DNA from 2 places in the Variovorax sp. Soil_C_12 genome. Region 1 is predicted to be linked to the other one. Evidence: predicted binding sites of a transcription regulator. Region 1 holds the regulator's gene; the other holds the start of a gene.

The links. The regulator NrdR, encoded in region 1, represses ribonucleotide reductase genes. The targets are predictions, from matches to a motif close to CACNANATNTNGTG.
Region 2: a site for NrdR is predicted at 1,192-1,205, ahead of AC3A6X_RS12900 (ribonucleoside-diphosphate reductase subunit alpha). Genes of this name have one in related genera too.

The regions. Positions count from the first base shown of each region.
Region 1 covers NZ_JBDGIO010000010.1:139,087-143,881, forward strand. Annotated here, with positions in the region: gene AC3A6X_RS24710 (pilus assembly protein) at 1-1,699, shown strand, start outside; gene AC3A6X_RS24715 (type IV pilin protein) at 1,707-2,168, shown strand; gene nrdR (transcriptional regulator NrdR) at 2,169-2,612, opposite strand; gene glyA (serine hydroxymethyltransferase) at 2,632-3,876, opposite strand; ZMP/ZTP riboswitch at 3,919-4,044, opposite strand; gene AC3A6X_RS24730 (lytic transglycosylase domain-containing protein) at 4,083-4,795, opposite strand, start outside.
Region 2 covers NZ_JBDGIO010000004.1:127,447-132,241, forward strand. Annotated here, with positions in the region: gene AC3A6X_RS12890 (sigma-54-dependent transcriptional regulator) at 1-288, shown strand, start outside; gene ampD (1,6-anhydro-N-acetylmuramyl-L-alanine amidase AmpD) at 388-969, shown strand; gene AC3A6X_RS12900 (ribonucleoside-diphosphate reductase subunit alpha) at 1,320-4,241, shown strand; gene AC3A6X_RS12905 (ribonucleotide-diphosphate reductase subunit beta) at 4,392-4,795, shown strand, end outside.

The DNA.
Region 1 (4,795 bases):
GCAGGAAGACTCTACGGGTGTGGCTTTTACCGCCGCCGCGATGAGTACTACAACCCAGACCCTGCTCGGTGTCACCGAGCCCGCGAAGCTGATCGGTTATGTGCGCGGCGAGCGGAGCGAAGAGCAAAACACCTACCGCAAGAGGATCTCGGTGCTGGGCGATATCGTCAATTCAACTCCCGTGCTGGTGAAAGACCTCGTAGACAGTCAGTACGACTTTCTCCCGGACACCACGCCTGGGCAGAGCAGCTACCTGCGCTATTTGAAGAGCAAGAAATTCCGGGCTCCTCAACTCTTCGTGGGCGCCAATGACGGGATGCTGCATGCGTTTAATGCAGACAGCGGCGTTGAGAGCTTTGCCTTCGTGCCCCGGACCGTGCTGGGGCAGCTCAAGGACTTGGCGAATCCGGCCTATGACCACAAGTATTTCGTCGACGGACCCTTGACCGAGGTCGATGTCTACGACAACACCGACAGCAAATGGCGAAACCTGGTCGTCGGCACCGGGGGCGCGGGCGCGAAGAACCTGTTTGCGATCAATGTGCCCGTTCCGTCCATGCCAACGAGTGGCAATCCGACGGCGCTGTCTGCCCAGCAATCGGCGCCTGGCGCAGCCGACATCCTGTGGGAAATCAACAGTGACAATCCGGACTACAGCGAGCTGGGGCATGTGCTGCAGGCGCCGGAGGCGGGCATCATGCAAGACGGCACCTCGGTCATCATCACCGGGAATGGCTACAGCAGCGCCAGCGGACGTTCTCGGTTGTATGTGATAGATGCGCGGACAGGCGCGCGCATCAAGGTCCTGAGCCCAGCTCTCAGCAGTTCCTCCGCCGGCCTCGGTGGCGTAAAGCTGGTACGCGACGCCAACAAACGCGTTGTGGCCGCCTATGCGGGTGACCTTCTGGGCTTCATCTGGAAGTTTGATTTCTCGTCTGCCGATCGTTCTCAATGGCGCGTGGCTTTTTCTGGCAGTCCGTTCTTCTGGGCAACAAACAGCGCGGGTGTGGTCGAGCCCATTACGGCTGCGCCCACCGTGGTGCCTCATCCGCTCGGCGGGGTCATGGTCCTTGCAGGTACGGGCAAGCTGTTCGAGAGCGATGACGCATCCAGCACGGGCCAGCAAAGTCTCTACGGCATCTGGGACAAGCCAACGCTGGGTGGTTATGTAACAACCGCCGCCCTCGTGACGCAGACCATCACCCCTTTGACGATCAATGGCAGCACTGGTGACTACTTCGCCATCAGCAGCAACAGCGTGGACTACGGCACTGGCGACACCGCCAAGAAGCGCGGCTGGAAGATCCGAATGACTATCGCCCCCGGCCAGCGGCAGATCTATGCGCCGCAGATCGAATCGGGTCGTGTGCTCTTCGACACCATGGTGCCCGGCGGCACGGCCACCGGCTGCACTGCGACGCAGCCCCAGGGTTATACCTTCGTGCTCGATCCCTTCACGGGTGCGCCCAGCCAGGACGGCCCGACTTTCGATACCAACAATGACGGCACGTTCACGGCGGCGGACAACGTCACTGCCGCAGTGACGCGTTTCTTATCGATCGGGCAGCGCCGGATTGTGCGGGTTCGTGGGACTTCCGAGGCTGGGCTTGAAGGCGCGGATTCCACCAGGAAGGTCAAGCTGGGAGGAACGCCGGTCAAGCGCCAGTGGCGGCAGATCGCCACGCCTCCTTCGTATTGAGCTGGCAATGACAATGATTAACCAAACACGCCGGCGCCAAGGCGGCTTTACCCTCATCGAGGTGATGATCGTGGTCGCGATCGTCGCCATCCTGGCCGCGATCGCCTATCCGAGCTATCTCGAGTCAGTGCGCAAGTCGAAGCGCGCCGAGGCGCGCGCACAGCTCATGGAAGCGGCGCAGTACATGCAACGCTTTTACTCGCAGAACGACAGTTTCAAGCGTGCGATCGGGGAGACCACAGACATGACACTGCCGGACACGCTAGCAACCGTGCCACGACAAGGTGCGAAGAACTACACGATTGGCTTCGTGGCCGGCACGCGGGCCGACAGTTCTTTCAATCTCGAGGCCGTACCGACCGGGTCGATGGACGGAGATCGCTGCGGCACACTGCAACTCGACAACACAGGGCTTCGGGGGATTGCGAATGCCAATACTGGCTTGACCCCTAGCGACTGCTGGCGCTGATCAGATATCCCGCAGCAACTGCCTGAACTCGTCCACGTCCTCGAAGCTGCGATAGACCGAGGCAAAGCGCACGTAAGCCACCTTGTCCATGCGCTTGAGTTCGCGCATCACCAACTCGCCGACTTTGGTGGACTCGATCTCGCGCAATCCGCTGGAAAGCAGCTTCTGCTCGATGCGCAGCAGCGCATGGTCGATCTGCTCGATGCTCACCGGCCGCTTGCGCAGCGCCAGCATCATCGAGGCGCGGACCTTCTTGGCGTCGAAGTCGGCGCGGCTGCCGTCCTTCTTGACCACCACTGGGAAGTTGACGTCCGGCCGCTCGTAGGTGGTAAAGCGCTTTTCGCAGGTGCCGCACTGGCGGCGGCGCCGCACGAAGTCGCCATCCTCCGACACGCGGGTCTCGACGACCTGCGTTTCGAGATGACCGCAGAAAGGGCACTTCATGCGGACGCCATGCGGGTGATCAGCGGTAGACCGGGAAGCGGCTGGTCAGCGCGTGTACCTTGGTGCGCACCGCCTCGATGGTGGCGGCATCTCGCGGGTTGTCCAGCACATCGGCGATCAGGTTCGCGGTGAGGCGCGCCTCCTCGTCCTTGAAGCCGCGGGTGGTCATGGCGGGCGTGCCGATGCGCACGCCGCTGGTCACCATTGGCTTCTCGGGGTCGTTGGGGATGGCGTTCTTGTTGATGGTCATGTGGGCGCTGCCCAGTACGGCTTCGGCCTCCTTGCCGGTGATGCCCTTGGCGCGCAGGTCGACCAGCATCACGTGGCTTTCGGTGCGGCCGCTGACGATGCGCAGGCCCCGCGCGCTCAGCGTCTCGGCGACGATCTGCGCGTTCTTCACGACCTGCTGCTGGTAGGTCTTGAATTCCGGGGACAGCGCTTCCTTGAAGGCCACGGCCTTGGCTGCGATCACGTGCATCAGCGGGCCGCCCTGCAGGCCGGGGAAGATCGCGCTGTTGATCGCCTTCTCGTGCTGCGACTTCATCAGGATGATGCCGCCGCGCGGGCCGCGCAGGCTCTTGTGGGTGGTGGAGGTCACCACGTCCGCGTGCGGCACGGGGTTGGGGTACACGCCCGCGGCGACCAGGCCGGCGTAGTGGGCGATGTCGACCATGAAGATGGCTCCGACATCCTTCGCCACTTTGGCGAAGCGCTCGAAGTCGATGCGCAGCGAGTAGGCCGAGGCGCCGGCGATGATCAGCTTGGGCATGGCGTCGTGCGCCTTGCGCTCCATCGCGTCGTAGTCGATCTCTTCCTTGTCGTTGAGGCCGTAGCTCACGACGTTGAACCACTTGCCGCTCATGTTGAGCGGCATGCCATGGGTCAAGTGGCCGCCTTCGGCCAGGCTCATGCCCATGATGGTGTCGCCTGGCTTCAAGAAAGCCAGCATCACGGCCTCGTTCGCCGAGGCGCCGCAGTGGGCCTGTACGTTGGCTGCATCGGCGCCGAAGAGCTGCTTGACGCGGTCGATGGCCAACTGCTCGGCGACGTCGACATGCTCGCAGCCGCCGTAGTAGCGCTTGCCGGGATAGCCCTCGGCGTATTTGTTGGTGAGCTGCGAGCCTTGCGCAGCCATGACGGCCGGGGAGGCGTAGTTTTCGCTCGCGATGAGCTCGATGTGCTGTTCCTGCCGGGCGTGCTCGGCTTGAATGGCGGCCCAGATTTCGGGATCGGTCTGTTCGACCAGGATGTTCCGGTTGTACATGGCAGTCCTTTGAGAACGATGGTCCTTGTTCTTCAACCAAACAAGGGCTGCCCAGGCGAACGGCTGAACGCCTGCTTGGCACCGCAGGCGGCACGCTTCCCAGTGGTCATCCACGTCAGCGCCAGCACCTGAAAAGGGCTGCGCCTATCGCCAGTCGCGCGCCGTGGGAGTGTAGCCGACGGCTTCGGCCGGCGCCGCAAAAAGGCCTAAAGATCCGAGACCAGCGCCACCTTCTGCGGGCTGTCGCCTTCCGGCTTGGCCGGCGCCACCACCGGCAGGGGCTGGGCCCGCACGCCGGGCGGCGTGGGGGCGGTGGAGGGCGCACGGCCGGCGATCACCTGCTGCAGGCGCGCGTGCTCTGCCATCACCTTGCCCGCATAGCCGCCGTCGTCCGGCAGGTTGGCCGCACCCACGTAGTATTTGAGGCCGCCTTCGAGCGAGCCCGCCCGCGCGATGCATTCCTGCAGCACCTTGACGCCGACGCGCATGTTGGTCACGGGGTCGAAGGCGGTGAGGGTGCCGCCCGCGCTTTCGTATTTCTCGCCATGTACCCGGGTCATCACTTGCATCAGGCCCTGGGCGCCGACCTGGCTCTGGGCGAAGGGGTTGAAGCTGGACTCGACCGCCACGATGGCCAGGATCAGCGTCGGGTCGAGCTTGGAGCGCTTGCCGAGCTCGAAGGCCTCGGACACCAGGACGCTCAACGGCTCGACCGCCACGCGGTACTTCTTGCTCAGCCAGTAGGCAACCGCGGCCTGCGGCTTCGGCAGTTCATGCGGGCTGGCGGCCGTGGTGCGGTCGATGGCCGTGGGCTCGAGCTCGATGGTGGGTTCGGGCGGGGCCTTGCGCGACTGCAGCCAGCCCATGAGCTGTTCTTCGCCCGACTGGCGCAGGTCCGGCCGCGCGGCCAGCGCCAGCA
Region 2 (4,795 bases), on a different contig from region 1:
CCGGCGGGCGCGCCGCCTGCCACCGCAACGCCGGCGCCGGCCGAGCCGCAGCAGCCCGCGCCTCCCGCGGCCAGGCCCGCCGCCGCGGTGCCGAGCGATCTGCAAAGCTACCTGGACCAGCAGGAGCGCGAGATCCTCGTTCGCGCGCTGCAGGAAAGCGGCTTCAACCGCACCGCCGCCGCGGCGCGGCTGGGCCTGAGCCTGCGGCAGATCCGCTATCGCATCGCGCGCCTGGGCATCGCGACGCCGGGCGGCGACGACAGCCATGGCAACGGACCCGACGACTGAGGACACGAGCGCCGCCCGGGCGCCCGCAGGTGCTTCCATGAGCACCGCCCGGCCGCCCGAAGGCGCTCGCACCGCAGCGCGTAGCGCGAAGGTTGCCCCATGAGCACGGGCCTCTGGCAGGACGGCTGGTACCGCTTCGCCCGGCCGCTGCGCTCGCCGAACTTCGGACCGCGGCCTGCCGGTGCGCAGATCGACCTGATCGTGCTGCACTCCATCAGCCTGCCGCCGGGCCGCTATGGCGGCGACGAGGTGCAGCAGCTCTTCATGAACCAGCTGGACTGGGACGCGCATCCCTACTTCGGCAGCATCCGCGGCCTCGAGGTCTCGGCCCATTTCTATGTGCGCCGCAACGGCGAGCTCTGGCAGTTCGTGAGCTGCGACGACCGCGCCTGGCATGCCGGGCCATCGTCCTGGCGCGGCCGCACCAACTGCAACGACGATTCGATCGGCATCGAGCTCGAAGGCCTGGAGGGTGCGCATTTCGAGCTTGCGCAATACGAAACCCTGGCCAGTCTCTGCCCAGCCATCGCGCAGCGCTATGCGATCGCCTTCGTCGCCGGCCACGAGCACATCGCACCGGGCCGCAAGGCCGATCCCGGCAGCGGCTTCGACTGGCCTCTGCTGCAGCGGCAGCTGGCATGGGCGCCCGCGATGTTCCCGGACACAACTGTTGCCCGCTGATTTTTTTCAATGGTCGCTGCGGCACTGATGCGCCGGCGCCACGGCCGAGCCATCGCCGCTTTTGCTTTCGGTCCGCGCAGCAACCATGCGCCTTTCAGGCCCAAAAACGCGCGCAAGGCGCATGAACAGCGGCGCCCGCTAAGGTGGCTCAGTAACGACGCCGCAAACCCGCCGATGGCAAGGTGTCCACAGAGGATGGATACCGTTGAACTACAAGGAAAACACTATATCTAGTGGGTTGAACCCCCCTTGGACCCCAGATATAGTGTGCCCTGGCCCTGTGCTTCATGCCAAGCAACCGGCCAGACGCGGCACCGCCGCCCCAACAAGAATTGCCAACAGAGGATCGAATGCAAACTGCCCTGAACCATCCCGCCACCTCCCGCGCCGTAACCTCGACGCCGCAACACCCCAGCGACAAGGCCGGCTCGCACGCCGGCAACGCGCTTGCCAACTACCAGATCATCCGCCGCAACGGCGCCGTCGTTCCCTTCGAGCCCAACAAGATCGCGATCGCGATGATGAAGGCCTTCCTCGCGGTGCATGGCACCCAGGGCGCGGCCTCCGCCAGCGTGCGCGAGACGGTCGACACGCTGACCCAGGGCGTGGTGCGCGCCATGCTGCGCTCGCGTCCGGGCGGCGGCACCTTCCACATCGAGGACGTGCAGGACCAGGTCGAGCTGGGCCTGATGCGCGGCGGCCACCACGAGATCGCGCGCGCCTACGTGCTGTACCGCGAGCGCCGCTCGCAGGAGCGCTCCAAGCAGGGCGAGCTTGAAGCCCCGGTCGCCGTCTCCACGCTGCACGTGCTCGACCGCGGCGAGCGCGTCGCTCTGGACCTCAACGAGCTCAAGGGCCTGATCGAATCCGCCTGCGCCGGCCTGGGCGAGAGCATCACGGCCGGCCCGATCGAGGCCGAGACCATGCGCAACCTCTACGACGGCGTGCCGCTTGACGAGGTCTACAAGGCCTCGATCCTGGCCGCCCGCACGCTGATCGAGAAGGACCCGGACTACACCTTCGCCACGGCGCGCCTGCTGCTGCACACGATCTTCAAGGAAGTCATCGGCCGCGAAGTGCCGGCCGCTGAGCGCGCCCAGGCCTACGCCGACAGCTTCCCGCTGTTCATCAAGAAGGGCGTGGACAACGAACTGCTCGACGAGAAGCTGCAGCAGTACGACCTGGCCCGCCTGGGCGCCGCGCTCAAGCCCGAGCGCGACCTGCAGTTCGACTACCTCGGCCTGCAGACCCTGTACGACCGCTACTTCCTGCACGTGCGCAAGACCCGCATCGAGCTGCCGCAGGCCTTCTTCATGCGCGTGGCCATGGGCCTGGCGCTGAACGAGATCGACCGCGAGGCGCGCGCCATCGAGTTCTACGAGGTGCTGTCCTCCTTCGACTTCATGTCCAGCACGCCCACGCTGTTCAACAGCGGCACGCTGCGCTCGCAGCTCTCCAGCTGCTACCTGACCACCGTGCCCGACGACCTGGACGGCATCTACGAGTCGATCAAGGAAAACGCCCTGCTCTCCAAGTTCGCCGGCGGCCTGGGCAACGACTGGACCCGCGTGCGCGCGCTGGGCAGCCACATCAAGGGCACCAACGGCGAGTCGCAGGGCGTGGTGCCCTTCCTCAAGGTGGTGAACGACACCGCGGTCGCGGTCAACCAGGGCGGCAAGCGCAAGGGCGCGGTCTGCACCTACCTGGAAAGCTGGCACCTCGACATCGAGGAGTTCCTGGAGCTGCGCAAGAACACCGGCGACGACCGCCGCCGCACGCACGACATGAACACGGCCAACTGGATTCCCGACCTGTTCATGCGCCGCGTGATGGAAAAGGGCAGCTGGACGCTGTTCTCGCCTTCCAGCGTGCCGGACCTGCACGACAAGTTCGGCGCCGACTTCGAAACCGCCTACGTCGCCTATGAAGAGAAAGCCGCGCGCGGCGAGATCAAGCCCAGCCGCACGCTCCAGGCCACCGATCTCTGGCGCAAGATGCTCACGATGCTGTTCGAGACCGGCCATCCCTGGATCACCTTCAAGGATGCCTGCAACGTGCGCTCGCCCCAGCAGCACGTCGGCGTGGTCCACTCGTCCAACCTCTGCACCGAGATCACGCTCAACACCAGCGACACCGAGACCGCCGTCTGCAACCTGGGCTCGGTCAACCTGCTGCAGCACCTGAAGGACGGCAAGGTCGACCAGGAGAAGCTGCAACGCACCGTGTCGACCGCGATGCGCATGCTCGACAACGTGATCGACATCAACTACTACGCGGTCAAGAAGGCGCGCGACTCCAACCTGCGCCACCGCCCGGTCGGCCTGGGCCTGATGGGCTTTCAGGACGCCCTGTACGAGCTGCGCATCCCCTACGCCTCGCAAGAGGCCGTGCAGTTCGCCGACGAGTCGATGGAAGCGATCTGCTACCACGCCTACTGGGCCTCGACCGAACTGGCCCGCGAGCGCGGCCGCTACTCGAGCTACAAGGGCTCGCTGTGGGACAAGGGCGTGCTGCCGCCCGACACGCTGGAGCTGCTCGAGAAGGCGCGCGGCGGCTACGTCGAGCTGGACCGCTCGGCCACGCTGGACTGGGACGCGCTGCGCCAGAAGATCAAGGCCGACGGCATGCGCAATTCCAACTGCGTGGCCATCGCGCCGACCGCCACCATCTCGAACATCATCGGCGTGGACGCCTCGATCGAGCCCTGCTTCGGCAACCTCTCGGTCAAGTCGAACCTCTCCGGCGAGTTCACCGTCATCAACCACTACCTGGTGCGCGACCTCAAGCGCCTGGGCCTGTGGGACGACGTGATGGTGATGGACCTCAAGCACTTCGACGGCTCGCTGCGCCCGATCGACCGCGTGCCGCAGGACGTGAAGGCGCTCTACGCGACCGCCTTCGAGATCGAGACCACCTGGCTGGTCGAGGCCGCCGCGCGTCGCCAGAAGTGGATCGACCAGGCGCAGTCGCTGAACATCTACATGGCCGGCGCGTCTGGCAAGAAGCTCGACGACACCTACAAGCTCGCATGGCTGCGCGGCCTGAAGACCACCTACTACCTGCGCACGCAGAGCGCCACGCACGCCGAGAAGTCGACGGTGCAATCGGGCCGCCTCAACGCGGTGTCCTCGGGTTCGAACGATGCGCCTTCGTCGGGCATGAGCGCGCTCGAAGCAGCTGCGGCGGCTGCGCGGGCGCAGCTCGGCGCGATGCCCGCGACCGACATCGCCTTCTGCGGCGTCGACGATCCGACGTGCGAAGCGTGCCAGTGATGTCGGCGTGAAGACGCATCGATTCGCGGCATCGCCCGACAAATGGCGATGCACGCGAACAACATAACGACAACATAAATGGAGCCACGATGTGAAGAGCACTTTGCAACTCACATCGTTGCTCACATAATTTGAGCATTGGATTTTTCTATGTTGACCTGGGACGAAGAAGTCAAGCCCTCCTTGCCAAAGGATCTGCAACAAGGCATGCGGCAACCATCGATCAGCGACGCGCAAGCCAGCCGCTCGCTGGAGCATCCGACTTCGCAAACAGCGCCCGCCCTCGCTTCGGTTCCCCGCACGCTCGATGACGGCGCTGTGCCGCGCGCTGCACAGCAGGCCGCGCCCGCAATGCCGGCCGCACGCCGCGTCAAGGCCGCCGACAAGCGCATCATCAACGGCCAGACCGACGTCAACCAGCTGGTGCCGTTCAAGTACAAGTGGGCCTGGGAAAAGTACCTCGCCACCTGCGCCAACCACTGGATGCCGCAGGAAGTGAACATGACGCGCGACATCGCGCTCTGGAAAGACCCGAACGGCCTGACCGAGGACGA